Regions from separate parts of the Alteromonas sp. G4i13 genome, predicted to be linked through region 2. Evidence: predicted binding sites of a transcription regulator. Region 2 holds the regulator's gene; the other holds the start of a gene.
What was found. Region 2 encodes LexA, which represses DNA repair genes until DNA is damaged. Its sites were predicted from a motif close to TACTGTATNNNNATACAGTA; they were not measured.

Region 1 (8,382 bases), on a different contig from region 2:
AGTACAACGCCCAAAGCAATGACAATGTAAAAATAATGTTACCGCCCCACTACCTCTCCAGCTTTCCTCCAAATACATACAAATGCGTGGTTGTTTCCATTGCCAAGAGTTAATGGTTAATTATTAACATCACCGTACGTGAAATGAGTGATAAACTGATTAGAACTTTTCTGTGGACTACGATTATGAAGAAACTCGGTATGATTTCGTTGCTTATAGCAATTATCGCTATAGCGATATGGCAATGGCCGAAACCTGACGCTCCTTTACTTTCATCAAACAACGTCATGCCCGCCATGGAGAATTTGCCCGACAATTTCTTTGACACACAAGTAAACCCAGTACTAACGCAGCGCTGTGTTGTCTGCCACGCCTGTTACGATGCGCCATGCCAACTAAAGATGTCATCTCCAGAGGGTATAGCCAGAGGTGCTAACAAAGAAAAAGTCTATGAAGGGACACGACTCACCGCTGCCCAACCCAATAGAATGTTTCTCGACGCCCACAACGTAGACGCATGGCGAGAGCGTGGCTTTTTCGACGTGCTCGAATCGAAAGAAAAACCTAACGCTTCGCCGACCCAATCTTCGGTGCTAGCGCAAATGCTTTTGCTAAAAAAACAGCACCCTTTGCCCAACACCGCTCATTTAGGTGACAATTTCGATATAAGCTTAAATCGACAAAACCAATGCCCAACAATAGATGAAATGGGCGGGTACATAGCAGGCCAGCCCCTGGGAGGCATGCCCTACGCACTGCCAGCCCTGTCGGATGCGGAGCACTCTACACTCATTCAGTGGTTAAACCATGGTGCGCCGTTACCTTTACCCAAAGCGCTCTCACAAGAACTGAATGAGAACATAACTGGTTTGGAAGTGTGGCTTAATGGGGATAGCAACAAGATGCAGCTTTCCGCACGCTATATTTACGAACACTTGTTTACGTCTCACCTCTATTTCGAAGATATTTCAGAAAAAGGTAAAACGCCTCAGTTTTTTAATCTAGTGCGCTCGCGTACACCACCCGGACAAGCGTTAGATATTATTGCTACTCGCAGACCCTTCGACGATCCGGAGGTCGAGCGCGTTTACTATCGTCTACAGCCAGTGCATTCAACTATTGTGAGTAAAACACATCAAGCGTACGCCATTAATAAAACACTGATGGATAAATGGCAATCGTGGTTTGTCGACGCAGAATTTTCTGTAGAAACATTACCATCATACAAACCCCAAGTGGCGGCCAACCCATTAACGGCCTTTACCTTATTGCCAGTAGAAAGTCGTTATCGATTTATGCTTGAGCGCGCGCAAAACACCATTATGGGTTATATCAAAGGTCCCGTGTGCAGAGGACAAGTCGCGCTTAACGTCATTAACGATCGATTCTGGGTGTTCTTTGTCGACCCAGACATTGCAGCATCTGAAAAAGTAAATGCTTTTTACGCTTCTCAAAAAGAAAACCTCCACCTTCCCGCTGAAAAAGATAGCTCAGCCCTTGCGGTAAACTGGGTTAAATACGCAAAGCGCCAAGGCGAATATATGCGTGCAAGAACCACCTTTTTGAACAATGAGTTCAAAAATGAAGAGCATTTAAGCATGTCGAGTATATGGGATGGCGACGGCGATAATACCAATGCCAGCTTAACCGTATTTCGTCATTTCGATAATGCCACAGTTGTTAAGGGGATGGTTGGCCAGCCCACTAAAACAGCATGGGTGATTGACTATGCCTTGTTAGAGCGCATTCACTACTTGCTTGTGGCTGGCTTTGATGTTTACGGCAATTATGGCCATCAGTTATTGACCCGTTTGTACATGGATTTCTTGCGCATGGAAGGTGAATCGAACTTCCTTAATCTACTTCCTCCAACTACCCGCCATGACCTTCTTGACGATTGGTATCAAAACGCAAGCCCTGAACTTACCGATTATTTGGAAGGTGATATCAACAGTTTCGAACAACCTTCTGGCATAGCGTTCGAAACAGATAATCCTCAACAAGAACTTTATCAATTGTTATCGCAATACTTGGCTAAAGTTCAACCTAATGCCTCAACCTACAATAAACGTTCGCTATCAGCTGAACAGTTCGAAGCATTAAAGCGCTTAGATTCGATTCCTGCTCAACAAGCGACGTTGATGCCTGAAACTACCATGATTGTGATTCAAGACGACAAGAGCCCAGACAACATTGATGTATTCACTGCCCTTAGAAATAGCGCGCATTACAATGTAAATAGCCTATTTGAAGAAGAGGAAAACCGGGAGCCTTCTAAAGATTCAATCACGCTAGTTCATGGTTTGTTGGGCAGTTACCCCGACGCATTCTGGTATATCAATGCCTCAGAAATAACGTCTTCGATTGAGAAGCTTAAATCCATTAAAAGCGAAGCCGATTACAAAGCCCTGCTCGACGATGTTGGCATGCGTCGAACCAACCCTAATTTTTGGGCGTTTAGTGATAAATTAATGCAATGGTCTAGCGAGCGCTATCCTATTGAAGGCGGTCTTCTCGACTATAATCGGTTAGAAGATCGCTAAACCTTGCGCTGTGTGCCGTATTACGCTTTTCTTTTGCAAAAAACCTGTGCTAATGTCCAACCATTGGAAATGAAAGGACATTAGCATTCCATGCCCTATCAAACCGTTGCTTTAATTGGAAAACCTCAGCACGCTGCAACTCATGACAGCTTAAACATTCTTGCCGAATATTTGTTGGCTAAAGGATGCAAACTATTGGTTGAGGAAAGTATTGCTGAAGAGCTTGAAACCGAGAACTTTAAAAGCTGTAACCTTGTCACTATTGGCAAAGAGGCTGACCTTGCCGTTGTGGTCGGCGGTGACGGCAGCATGCTTGGTGCAGCACGTGTGCTCGCTCGCTTTGACATTCACGTTGTCGGTGTAAACCGCGGAAACCTAGGCTTTTTAACTGATATCCACCCCGATGATATTGTTCAACAACTTGACCTTATCTTTAACGGTGAATGCGTAGTAGAAGAGCGCTTCTTACTTGAAGTAGAAGTTTATCGACACGAAAAGCTTAAAAGTAACAACTCTGCTGTAAACGAAGTGGTACTTCACCACGGAAAAGTTGCCCATATGATGGAATTTGAAATTTACATCGATGAGCAATTTGTATTCAGTCAGCGCAGCGACGGATTAATAGTAGCCACACCTACAGGTTCAACGGCTTACTCTTTATCAGCGGGCGGCCCTATTATTATGCCCAAACTAGATGCACTTACGTTGGTACCCATGTTTCCTCACACACTGAGCAGCCGTCCAATCGTTGTTGATGCTGACAGTCAGGTATCGATGAAAGTATCAAAGGTTAATAGTGACTCGCTACAAGTGAGTTGCGATAGCCATATTGTCCTGCCGGTGCTACCTGGCGATGAAATTCGAATAAACAAAAGCGTAGACAAACTCCATCTTGTTCACCCTAAGGGCTACAGCTACTTCAATGTACTTCGTAAAAAGTTAGGTTGGGGTAGTAAGCTTTACTAACCTCCCTGCTCCATTTAGTTGATTCCATGTGCATTTATTACATAAGCCTGTAGCATTTTCTTGATTGCTACAGGCTTGAAAAATAAAGATTTTTTAATCTTCTCTAATTTCCTTAACGAAAACCAAGACTTATAGAAATATAAGTTTTCGGCATACCTGTTGCACCTATTACAACAAGTCGTCAGCACAAGGTCTTTGTTATTTGGCCTAAATGATGTTTCGCATCCCGCTGACTTATTTGCATTCAATAGGAGATATCATGAGTAACACCAATATCAAATTTACAGCCCCTGGAATGGATAACGATGCAGCTGCCAAAACAATCAAGGTATTGGATCAGCGATTGGTTGCACTATTAGATTTACAGTTAACGTTGAAGCACATTCATTGGAATGTAGTAGGACCAAATTTTATCGGTGTGCATGAAATGTTGGACCCGCAGGTAGATGCGGTACGCGAAATGACCGACACAATTGCAGAGCGAATTGCCACGTTAGGTGGCGTACCTAAAGGTACACCGAAAGCCATTGTTGAAGGTCGCAGCTGGAACGATTATGAGTTGGGTAAAGGTTTAGTACTTGACCACCTTAAGGCGCTGGATGCCGTATATGACGGTGTAAATGGTGACCATAGAAAAGCGTTAGAGCTTTTAGGTGAAATTGACCCAGTATCGGAAGATATGATCACCGGCCAACTTGCAGATTTAGAACAGTTCCAGTGGTTTGTGCGCGCGCACATTGAGTCTGGCAGCGGTGAACTTCAGCAATAATGTATAATTGCTGGTAAACCACATAGTCATTCGGACTACCTGCTATTTAATTGAAATTGAATTTTAAGGAGAGCTTACGCTCTCCTTTTTGCTATCAGGTTCTCTACTGCGTTGTGGAATTGTTTACCGCTTGCTTTTGAGTTATTCAGCTACTTAGCATTGAGCTAATTTACTACTGTATAACCACTGTAACGAACGCATCTAGCGCAGCCTATTATTAATGGGTTACTCATAACCACTCCTTTTTAAAAGCTCTATAAACTATTGATTTATTTAAACTTTTCACAATCCACTTTAATTTTTAAGTAAAATATTTACGACTTAACTTTACACAGAAAAAATACTGTATATATTATCAGTTACTGTATATATCATCATGTTCAACTTTTTTCGAGTGTGGTTATGTTAGCGCATCTTTCTATTTCAAATTTTGCTGTTGTAAAACAATTATCGGTTCAACTGGAAAACGGGTTGACTGCTATAACCGGCGAAACCGGTGCTGGTAAATCCATCGCCATTGATGCTTTAAGTTTGTGCTTAGGCGAGCGCGCCGACGCAAATGCGGTGCGAAAAGGTAGTGCAAAAGCGGAGATCATTGCTCACTTTTCTTTAGACGGCAATGTATTAGCTAAAGCCTTCCTCGATGAACATGAGCTCACCTCAGATGAAGATGAGAATAGCTGCTTTATTCGCAGAGTTATTTCAAAGGAAGGCCGTTCAAAAGCTTTTATCAACGGTATTCCCGCTTCACTTCAGCAGTTAAAACGCTTAGGCCAGTTTTTGTTGGCCATTCACGGTCAAAATACTCACCTACAGTTGCTGAAAGAAGACCATCAAAGGGAATTAGTCGATGGTTACGCTAAGCACAACGACATATTAGTGCAGGTTAGAGAAACCTACTCTCTTTGGCGTGATAAGCAGCGCACGTTAAAGGCGCTTCAAGAACAAGCCCAGCAGCGCGAAGACAGAATTCAGCTGTTAACTTATCAGGTTCAAGAACTTGATGAATTCGCCATTGAAGAGGGTGAATTTGAAGAGTTAGAAATAGAGCACAAACGCCTGAGTAACGGGCAAAGCCTTTTAGAGCAAGCACAGACTAGCGTATACAATTTATATGAAAGCGATGAAGGCAACGCACTGTCAGTTATACAAAGCAGTATTGAACGTTTAGGCGAATTAGAGGCGCACGACGCTAGTTTAACGCCAATCATTGCAATGCTTAATGATGCAGCAATTCAAGTAGAAGAAGCGGCAGGAGAGCTACGTAGCTACTGCGATCACTTAGAGATCGATCCACTTCGCTTACAGCAAGTTGAGGCGCGCTATGCGAAGGCGATGGAACTTGCCCGTAAACATACTGTGATGCCAGAGGGACTTTATCAGCATCACCAAGAGCTAGCCGCCGAATTCAATGCTTTATCGGAACAGGAAACACTGTTAGGTACGCTTGAAGGCGAAGTAGAAGAAGCACGAGCAACGTATTTAACCGCGACCAAAGCGCTTTCTGAGAGCAGGCAACGTGCTGCTGGTAAGCTAAGCGAAGATATTGAAGTGCAAATTCGCCAAATGAATATGCCCCACGCAAAAGTGGATATTCAGATTCAATACGACGAACTTAAGAAGCCGGTGAGCACAGGTCTAGATACCGTAGAATTTAAAGTGTCTACCAACCCTGGTCAAGATGCAGACAAATTAGAAAAAGTCGTATCAGGTGGTGAACTTTCTCGTATAGGACTGGCTATTCAGGTTATCGCGAGCGGCCATCACGCTACCCCTACTATGATTTTCGATGAAGTCGATACGGGCATTAGCGGCCCAACAGCATCAATCGTTGGCGGGCTTTTACGTAAATTAGGTAAACAATCGCAAGTAATGTGTGTTACCCATCTACCTCAAGTAGCGGCACAGGCACATAATCAATTGTTTGTTACCAAGCTTACCGACGGGGAAAGTACTGAAACCCAGATGTTGGCGTTGACGAAGCAAGACAGGATCGATGAGCTTGCAAGACTATTAGCCGGTGATAAAGTAACCAAATCGGCGCTAGCGAATGCAAAAGAACTGCTTAAAAGCGCAGCATCGAACTAAAATGCAGTTGATTGGTCATAGTTGTCAATGTAGCATGCCTTCGCGCTTGCAATAAAACAGTCTCGAAATTCGCTTTAGCGAAGTTCATTGACACTAACAAAGGCAATACTGGACAAATTAACGCATGAAGTTGCAACACCTATTAGTAATTCTTGGTATCACACTAACATCAACCGCTTGCTCGAACTGGATTTATCGAATCGACGTTCCTCAAGGAAACTTCCTTGATCAAAGAGATGTGGAAAAGCTGCGCGTTGGAATGACAAAAGAACAAGTTATTTATGTACTAGGTAACCCTGTTGTTCAAGACTCATTCGACGATGACACTTGGTACTACGTTTACGATATGAAGCGCGGTATGAAAAAGCGTGGTGAAGATTTTCAAAAGCAAATGGTGATTAACTTTGTAGACAACAAAGTGACAACGGTTGAAGGTGACTTCGAGTTATCTGAAGACTTCAATACACCGCTTGATAACTAATTTTGTTTAAAAGGTAGCGTTTCTCGCTACCTTTTTTGTTTCTAATACCCTTCATAAAAACGTCTGTTTTTTTAGAGATATATCGCTTACTTACTTGAGGTTTATATGGAACATAGTTTTTGGCACAGTAAATGGCAAAAGAACGAGATTGGATTTCACGAACCTGAAGGGAATGCACTTCTGGTAAAGTATGCGTCTTTTCTGTTTGGCGACGATAGTCCTAGCACATCTTTAAAGCGCATTTTTGTACCACTATGTGGAAAGACCCGAGATATTGGTTGGTTACTCTCCAAGGGTTGTGAAGTGGTTGGTGCTGAGCTAAGCGAAGTGGCTATTATACAGCTGTTTGAAGAGCTAGGTGTAGAGCCTACCGTTACCACTACTTCCAACGGTAAAATTTACGCTATAGACGGTTTAACCATTTACGTAGGTGATATCTTTAAACTTACATCAAGCGACTTAGGTGACGTTACGGGCATTTATGATAGAGCCGCTTTAGTCGCGCTGCCTAGCCCGCTTCGCGAGCAATATGCTGCGCATTTAATGGCCATTACTCAATGCGCCCCCCAGCTAATCATTTCTTTCGAGTATGACCAGAATGAAATGGCCGGCCCTCCCTTTAGCGTAAACGAAAAAACCGTCGACGCTCTTTATTCAGCGGACTACAACATTCAAAGGTTAGAGCGCTCGGTGCTTGAAGGCGGTTTGAAAGGCAAAGTAGACGCTGATAATTTGGTATTTGCACTAACGGCGAAGTAGACTTTTTTAAGATTTGTTGCCAATAGAAAGCGTTGAAATGGTTGCTTTATAGTTTGCGTTTTAGCGCTGATTAACAGCGACACTAAAGCTATTCATACCCACACCAGCTAATGCGACTTGCTTAAATAAATGACTAGAGGCCAAGCAGTGCCTCTATGCCAAACAATATTGCACCTATCAACCCGCCTACGATCGTGCCGTTTATGCGAACTTTTTGAAGATCGCGGCCAATATTCAACTCTACCTGCTCAGCCATTTCACGTTCATCCCAACTATTGATGGTGTCGCGAATGTGACGGGTTAGAAATTCAGCCAACTCAGGCGCCATGTATTTAGCCGCTTCTCCAATGTGCTTATTGAACGCTTTTGCTAGCTCACTGTCTTGCGTTAACGTGGTACCCAAATCGTTTAAAAGGCTCGACACCTTTGTTTCTGCTTTACCATTTTGCTGTTCAAGAGACGTTAAAAGCCATTGATGAAACTTGGCCCATGATTGCTGAACATACGCGTTTAACGCTGGGTCATTAATAATTTTTTCCCGATAGCTGTTTACCTTTTTCTCCATTAACGGGCTGTGCTGTAGTTCGTAGAGGAATTCGTGTACTTGCTCATCAAATGCATGGCGAATGGGGTGATGCTCATCTTCGTATACATCTTCCAAAATACTTGAAACCGCTTTAACAGCAATGAGTGCTCCCTGCTCGCTTAGCCAACTAGACGGCAATAGCTTTTCGATACGACTGTATTCAGTTTTTAGCCAGACTACTAACGTATCT
Region 2 (8,382 bases):
ACATCACGCTCTTTGGTGACAATACAAGTGGCTCACCCTATGTAGATCAATATGATATCTACACCTTCCTAGATGAGAACGGCAACGTTGAAGGTACGACCGAGTGCTATGAATCAGGATCAGTAACATACTCAGGTAAGCTTGATGAAGACACGGGTAAAGGAACGATTACTGTAGACTATGATCAGTGCATTCAATATTACGACTCCACTCGGTATGACGGACAATTTTCGCTAGTTATTACTGACGCAGGTGAAAACAGCTCCGAAGTAACGTCTTATTTCACTACTTTGTCTATGCTAGACGGTGGCGTGCGCACAACATTAAAAGGCTACTTAAGTGTTGATTTTCGCTACCGCCCACAAACAGGTACGTTTTATGAAGAGACGAGGCAGTATCTTACTGTCACGCACAATGGTGAAACTTACAAGGTCAGTGGCACATCAGCAGAAGGGGTGACAAACAACACCTTCGTGTCTGAACTTAATGGTTCAATCTACATTGCGTCTAAAGGCAAATTGGACTTTGCATATTCTTCTGATCAGGGCGACCTTCCCTATTCGTCATCTGGCTCGCTGGTCGTAAAAGGAGATAAAACGGCTGGAATTGACGTTATTGATGGCGCAGTTCGCTATGGCGAAGATAACAACGGCGATGATATTTACGATGTAGGTGTATACTTTAATAATCTAACAGCGTTTGCCAGCGGAAATCATACTGGCCTTGCGCTTTCAGATATCGATGCGATATCCGTACCTCCTGTAGTGAATCAGCCTTATTACTATGCCTATGAGACTGTCTATACCACAGATGAAGTCACCGTTGAGCCTGGCTACTATCATGATTCAGATACTCCCGACTCAGAGCTGGTGATTTCGTTTCGCTGGTATGTAAATGGTGTAGTCCTTGACGATGTTAATGGTACCACGCTGCCACCTTACAGCGCAGTCTTCGGTGATGAAGTTAAAGTTACCATGGTGGTGTCAGACGGTATTAACGTTGTTGAATCCCAGCCTACTTTCGTTGAGATCGGCAATTCTCCTATGACGCTCACTGCATCGAATATGCCTGAAGTAGTAACTGCGGGCGGATACGTAGAGTTTACCGTATCGATGAGTGACCCAGACAGAGTTGACGATGACGTCGCGGGAGAGCTTATTTCAGCGCCTCCCGGTGCTTCGTTAAATGCGGAAGGTCTGATGACCTGGAATGTACCTGCGAATCAACTTTTCAACGCTCAAACTTATATGTTTAGTTTCGCTAGCTTAGACGGAACTGAATCCCAACAAACGCTCGAAATCACTTCTTATGCGGACAAGGCCCCGGCTTATGCTCGTACTACTGTGATGACACCAATTTATAATCACGGCTTTGCTATTGCTTCGACCAATGGTGTAAGTGAACTTATCACGGTAAATGCTCGCAACGTGGGCGCATTTTCGCTAGAAGGCAATACGCTTAAAAATACCTATGTGTATCCGTATAAACTGCCAACTAAAGGCGAAATTAGAAGCGTGCATACCCAAGATGTTGATGGTGACAATAATGATGAAATCTACCTTCTTACTCAACAGGGATTGTCTGTAATAAAAGACCGCGAAAGTAACGCAGAAGCGGTGTTTATTATTGAAGATAGTATTATTTCTGGCTTATTTTACGACATCAATGGTGACGGAGTTGATGAAGTTGCTTATTTATATGGGAGCGAATATTACAATGCGACTTCTATTGCCATTGTAGATGTTCGCACAGGTGAGCAGTTGCAACAGTACGATATTGACAGCGTCAATAACCTTGCTTTTGGTAACGTAGATGACGACGCATCGATAGAAATGGTAACGAACAATGGTTATGTATTTGATATCGAAAGCGGTGCCAACCAATGGCTATACGGTAGCGGGTTCAGCGACGCATTTGTTGTGCTGGGTGATATGAATAACGATGGTGTAGATGAAATCATCGGTGCCGATAGTTGGAATGATATCTCAATCTACTCAGCAGTATCGAAAAGCAGTTTGGCAACGGCGGAACATGGTGACATTTGTGATATCGCCTATAGTAAAGAAAGCCCAGCTACAGAAGGAATAGTGGTTGTCTCCGAGTGTCAGTGGGGACAAGTTAGAGGTTTTGCATTAGAAGCGGGACAAATCTCTGAGCAGTGGGCTCTTAACCACAACACTTACAGTGGCATGTCACTTCTCATTGACGATTTAGACAATGACAATGTGGACGACATTATTTGGACTGGTGAGAATCAAATTTTAGTAGCGCAACAAGATGCCAACGGTGAATATGCCTTATCAGATATAAAAGGTGCGCCGCGCGCGAGTAGATATCATGCCGCGGGTTGGGCACCTTATGGCGATAATGATGAAAGAGCCGTCTTTGTTAGCGATACAAGTAGTTACGAATCATCTATTCAGATTTTATCGGTAGATAAAGAGGATAACTTTGCGATAAGTGCTGAGGTTGGCGAAGATGTCTATAACTATAGCAAACCGGTCGTTACAGACTACAACAATGACGGTGTGGGTGAGTTACTAATAGGGGCACTGGATTATAGTTCGTCGTTTAATGTCGTGAGACTTACAGATAACGCTATTCAGTGGACACTGAACAATAATCAGAATAGTGAAATTTCGTTTATTGAAGCCATTGACGTAAATAACGATAGTTACGCCGATGCAGTTATTATTGAGAACAATCGACTTAAAGCGTTTGATATCGAGAATCAGGTGCTTATCGACTCAATCATTAACGATTTTTCAATTAATGCGCTTGCTGCCTCTGAAAAAGACGGTGTGCATTATTTTGCTGTTGGGGGCTATAGTTCGCTCAAGCTCTATAAAATGCAGGATGGTGAATTTGTTGGATTGAATGAATTGGAAACCAATTGTGACCAATTGCTCACGGTAAATTTTGATAGTGATAGCGAACTTGAATTTGCGTGTTTAAATAGAAACTACAACACCATCAATGTTTATGACGTGGCGAGCGATGCATTAGAACTCAAAGACGCTATAGCACCGTCATTCTACCCTCAGTATATAGCGGCTGTTCCAACGACGTCGTCTAATCAGTCGATTCTCGCTATCTACCAGCCTAACGAGAATGACTATTCGTACAATTATTATGACAGCATCGCATATCGCGTGGTTGAGGTTGATAATAAAGGCAATGTGGTGTGGCAAAGCCCTGGACTTGGGCTCGATAATGTTGAAGGCATGCGCACACGTCAAAATAGTGATGGGGAGCTGGAGTTACAAATTAGTAACCCGAACATGGCTCTTCTCGTAAAATAAGAGGAAAGCACTTGTCGTAGGCTATTGCAGATCGCAAAAGACGCGGCAAGTGCTTGTTATTTAGTTTTAGGTGTATATACTTACAGGAACTGTATGAACAGACAGGTCTTTTATGCGCCCACTCACAGCTCGACAAACCGAAGTTTTAGAACTTATTAAAACAACCATGTTAGAAACGGGAATGCCGCCTACTCGTGCGGAAATAGCCCGTCAGCTTGGCTTTCGTTCTGCTAATGCAGCAGAGGAACATTTGAAAGCATTGGCGCGTAAAGGCGTGATTGAAATTTTGCCTGGTACGTCTCGTGGCATTAAGCTCAATATCCCTCTTGATAACGACGCACAAGAAGAAGAAGGCCTACCGTTAATTGGGCGTGTTGCAGCCGGTGAGCCGATCTTGGCGCAAGAGCATGTTGAATCGCACTACAAAGTCGATCCTGCACTGTTTCAACCCCATGCCGACTTTTTGCTACGCGTTAACGGTATGAGCATGAAAGACATTGGTATTTTAGACGGTGATCTTCTCGCTGTTCATCGCACCACTGATGTTCACAACGGTCAGGTGGTTGTGGCGCGTGTAGATGAAGACGTCACCGTAAAGCGTCTAGAGAAACGCGGGCGTGAAGTATTGCTTCATGCTGAGAATGATGAGTTTGCACCAATAAAAGTTGATTTAGCGACTGAACATTTTGCGATAGAAGGCATTGCGGTGGGTGTGATCAGAAACGCTGACTGGATGTAGTATTTTAGCTTGTTTGTATAAAAGCGGCGCGTTAGCCGCTTTTTTTATGTCTTTTGTTCCTGTTTTTTTCTTCAATCTGCCAACTTAGGTTTTATCCTGCCTAGCAAACCTGTTGGTTTTCTGCGCGCTTATTTTTATCATTACTCACGTTATTCTTTCTATGAATGCTTCAAGTATTTTCCATTTTTTATTTTGAATTTTGTTTGAAATCGACATTGAGTCATCGATTACTTATTGATTTCTTAACTAGTTAGTCGAGCATTTACTTTAACCCCGTGTTCAAAATGCCTGTTTGATTCCAAGGGCATCCCACAGCAATGGCTTTCTCTTTTTGCACGTGAAATCCCCCGCGACCATTTTAGTAAATGATTAAAAATTAACCACTTCGTTAAATTTTTAATAGAAAAGACTAGACGGCGCGACATTATTGCGCAATTCTTATACAGAGATTAACAAAATAATAACAATGACTCTAAATTTGTTTTACAAGTTGAGGTTATGGGTCAATCGTTCGCAAACCATTTGGTAGGGCATCGCGCAAATTAATCAGCGTCTTTGACCACGCCATTACGGAGGTGCTGAGTGAAACAACTAACGACCGTTTTCGCAAAATGGTGTTCTAGTATACCAATTTTGCTTTTTTCCCCTTTGCTTTTTGCGCAAGAAGCAAGCGAAGAAGCCTCTTCGCTTAATTTGAGACGCGGTGCTACCGACATCAGTGGGCAGGTATACGACCTCCATATGTTGATGTTCTTCATTTGTGTAGGTATCGCGGTTGTAGTTTTTGGCGTGATGTTCGCCTCAATGTATCTACATAGAAAGTCCCGTGGCGCCAAGCCAGCTAATTTTCACGAAAACGTGAAGGTGGAAATTGCTTGGACCGTTATTCCTTTCCTTATTCTTATTTTCATGGCGGTACCCGCAGCGAATACCCTAATTGCTATGGAAGACACGTCTGAGCCTGACATGACGGTGTTAGTAACAGGCTCTCAATGGAAATGGCATTACAAGTACATGGATAGCGATGTAGAGTTTTATTCTTTACTCGCCACTCAGCGCGAGCAAATAGAAAACAAATTTCAGAAAACAGATAACTACCTGCTGGAAGTTGACCGTCCCTTGGTTATTCCTACTGGGAAAAAAGTACGCTTTCTTATTACCTCTGACGACGTTATCCACTCTTGGTGGGTTCCTGACTTTGCCGTGAAAAAAGATGCCAACCCCGGCTTTATTAACGAGTCTTGGGCCAAGGTGAATGAGCCGGGTATTTATCGCGGACAGTGCGCAGAGCTTTGTGGTAAAGACCATGGCTATATGCCGGTTGTGGTAATTGCTAAAGAACCCGCCGAGTTTGAAAAGTGGATGGGCGAACAAGAAGAGATTGTTCGTAAAGCAAAAGAAGAAGAGCAGCGTCTACTTTCTATGAATATGTCTATGGATGAACTGATGAAAGAGGGCGAGCGAGTATACAACGCAACGTGCGCTGCTTGCCATATGCCAAATGGTGAAGGTTTACCTGGCGTGTTCCCGGCATTAAAAGGCAGCAAAATGGCGCTGGAGGATCAGCAGGGCCATATTGACATAGTGCTTCATGGTAAGTCGGGGACGGCCATGCAAGCGTTTGGAAAAATGCTAAGTCTTAAGGAAATTGCCGCAGTTATTACATACGAGCGAAATGCTTGGGGAAATAAAACTGGCGATATGGTTCAAGCCAAAGATGTAAACGCAGTGGCAAACGGAAACTAGGAGCAGACAATGAGCAAAGCAACTGAAGTTATTTCGCCAGATACCTCTGCGCCTCATGACGGTCACCTACATGATGACCATGAACACCACGATCATATTCCTAAAGGGATAACGCGTTGGTTGTTTACCACTAACCACAAAGACATAGGCACACTTTACCTGTGGTTTGCCTTTATTATGTTTTTAGTTGGTGGTGCGATGGCCATGGTGATCCGCGCTGAACTATTCCAACCCGGTCTACAAATTGTAGAGCCAAACTTCTTTAACCAAATGACTACGGTACACGGGCTTATCATGGTATTTGGTGCAGTAATGCCAGCCTTTACTGGGCTCGCAAACTGGCTTATTCCCATGATGATCGGCGCACCTGACATGGCGTTACCGCGCATGAATAACTGGAGCTTCTGGATTTTACCAGGAGCCTTTCTCATTCTATTGAGCTCGCTCTTTATGGAAGGCGGCGGCCCTGCTTTTGGATGGACTTTCTACGCGCCCCTTTCAACGACTTACAGTGGCGATTCGACAGCGTTGTTTGTGTTCTCTGTTCACATTATGGGTATTTCATCCATTATGGGTGCGATTAACGTGATTGTGACCATCTTTAATATGCGTGCGCCAGGCATGACCTGGATGAAAATGCCGCTGTTTGTATGGACGTGGCTTATCACGGCATTCTTGCTGATTGCGGTAATGCCAGTGCTCGCCGGTGCGGTTACCATGGTGTTAACTGATAAGTTCTTTGGCACGAGCTTTTTTGATGCTGCTGGTGGCGGCGACCCGGTTATGTTCCAGCATATTTTCTGGTTCTTCGGGCACCCTGAAGTGTACATTATGATCTTGCCCGCTTTCGGCATTATCTCGCAAATTGTTCCTACCTTCTCTCGAAAGCAGCTGTTTGGATACGCGTCTATGGTTTACGCCACGGCGTCGATTGCGCTGCTCTCTTTTGTTGTATGGGCTCACCATATGTTCACCACGGGCATGCCGGTGTACATGGAAATGTTTTTCATGTTTGCCACCATGCTTATCTCGGTGCCTACTGGTGTAAAAGTGTTTAACTGGGTGGCGACCATGTGGCGCGGCTCACTGAGCTTCGAAATGCCAATGATGTTCGCTATTGCCTTTATTGTGCTGTTCACCATTGGTGGGTTGTCAGGGCTAATGTTGGCGATCACGCCCGTGGACTTCCAATATCACGACACTTACTTCGTTGTAGCCCATTTCCACTATGTACTGGTAACTGGCGCGGTCTTTTCCATCATGGCTGCGGTGTATTACTGGTTGCCTAAATGGACGGGAAAAATGTATGACACAGCTTTAGCTAAATGGCATTTCTGGTGCTCACTGGTATCGGTCAATGTGTTGTTCTTCCCTATGCACTTTGTGGGTTTGGCTGGTATGCCACGCCGTATTCCTGACTATGCATTGCAGTTCGCTGATTTTAATAAATGGATAAGCCTGGGTGGTTTTGCATTCGGTTTATCTCAGCTCATCTTTCTTGCCCTGCTTATCAAGGCATGCAAAAAGCAAGGTGAGCCGGTATCAGCGCAAGTTTGGGACGGCGCAGAAGGATTGGAATGGGAAATTCCATCACCCGCTCCTTATCACACGTTTGAAACGCCACCTGTCGTTAAGTAACGGTAGGTGGAGTTGTGAATAGGTCATTCCTTTCAACCGGCAAAAGCCGATGGGAATGACATTCACACATTGCAGGTGGTGAGGGAGATAAACGACTAAGTAAGCGTTTACCAACCTTCATCTATGGATTTACCCGGAGGTCACGTGATGTCACAGCAAAGCGCAAACAACAAGATGGTTATTAAACTTGTTGCTATTGTCATTGGCATGTTTGGCTTCGGCTTTGCCCTTGTTCCCTTGTACGACGTATTTTGCGACGTTACGGGAATTAACGGAAAAACCGAAGGCACGGCTGCGGTTTATCAATCGGTTGAGATTGATGAGTCGCGAGAAGTGACCGTCGAGTTTATTACTCGCACAAATACCGGTATGCCCTGGGAGTTTCGTGCTGAAACCAAGCGCGTGAAAGTGCACCCTGGCGAACTTAATACGGTATCGTTTTATGTGAGAAACCCTGCATCAAGCAATATCGTAGCTCAGGCCATTCCCTCTGTATCCCCCGGAACGGCAGCACTGTACCTGAACAAGACTGAATGCTTCTGCTTCAATCAGCAGCCATTAGATGCGGGTAGTGAAGCCTATATGCCCATGCAGTTTTATGTAGACCCTCAGCTACCTGAAGAAATTACGTTTTTTACCTTGCAGTACACACTCTATGACGTCACAGCGCGAGCCAGTGACCTAACGACAACACCGAATCCCTTTATGGCTTCAACACCATCAAATGGCGAATAGGCCGAAGGGGTAAGGAGAAGAAAATGCAACCCGAAGTACAGAATCACGAATACCAAAAATATTATGTACCCGCACAAAGTCCATGGCCCATCGTAGGGGCCGTTGCTCTATTTCTTATCGCCGTAGGTGCGGGCAATTATGTGGTGCAAGCAACCAAAGGTGAAACAGGCTATGGCGGTCATATCCTTTTAGCGGGGATAGCAGTATTGCTCGTTATGCTTG

Region 1: the regulator LexA is predicted to act here: its motif matches at 4,620-4,639, upstream of recN (DNA repair protein RecN).

The regions. Positions count from the first base shown of each region.
Region 1 is NZ_JBHNYX010000030.1:21,945-30,326, forward strand. It holds gene ACFI6J_RS14655 (fatty acid cis/trans isomerase) at 201-2,543, shown strand; gene nadK (NAD(+) kinase) at 2,634-3,509, shown strand; gene dps (DNA starvation/stationary phase protection protein Dps) at 3,769-4,278, shown strand; gene recN (DNA repair protein RecN) at 4,681-6,366, shown strand; gene ACFI6J_RS14675 (outer membrane protein assembly factor BamE) at 6,491-6,847, shown strand; gene tmpT (thiopurine S-methyltransferase) at 6,953-7,606, shown strand; gene ACFI6J_RS14685 (DUF445 domain-containing protein) at 7,740-8,382, opposite strand, start outside.
Region 2 is NZ_JBHNYX010000006.1:88,170-96,551, forward strand. It holds gene ACFI6J_RS04375 (COG1470 family protein) at 1-3,302, shown strand, start outside; gene lexA (transcriptional repressor LexA) at 3,415-4,041, shown strand; gene coxB (cytochrome c oxidase subunit II) at 4,624-5,787, shown strand; gene ctaD (cytochrome c oxidase subunit I) at 5,797-7,425, shown strand; gene ACFI6J_RS04395 (cytochrome c oxidase assembly protein) at 7,573-8,160, shown strand; gene ACFI6J_RS04400 (cytochrome c oxidase subunit 3) at 8,184-8,382, shown strand, end outside.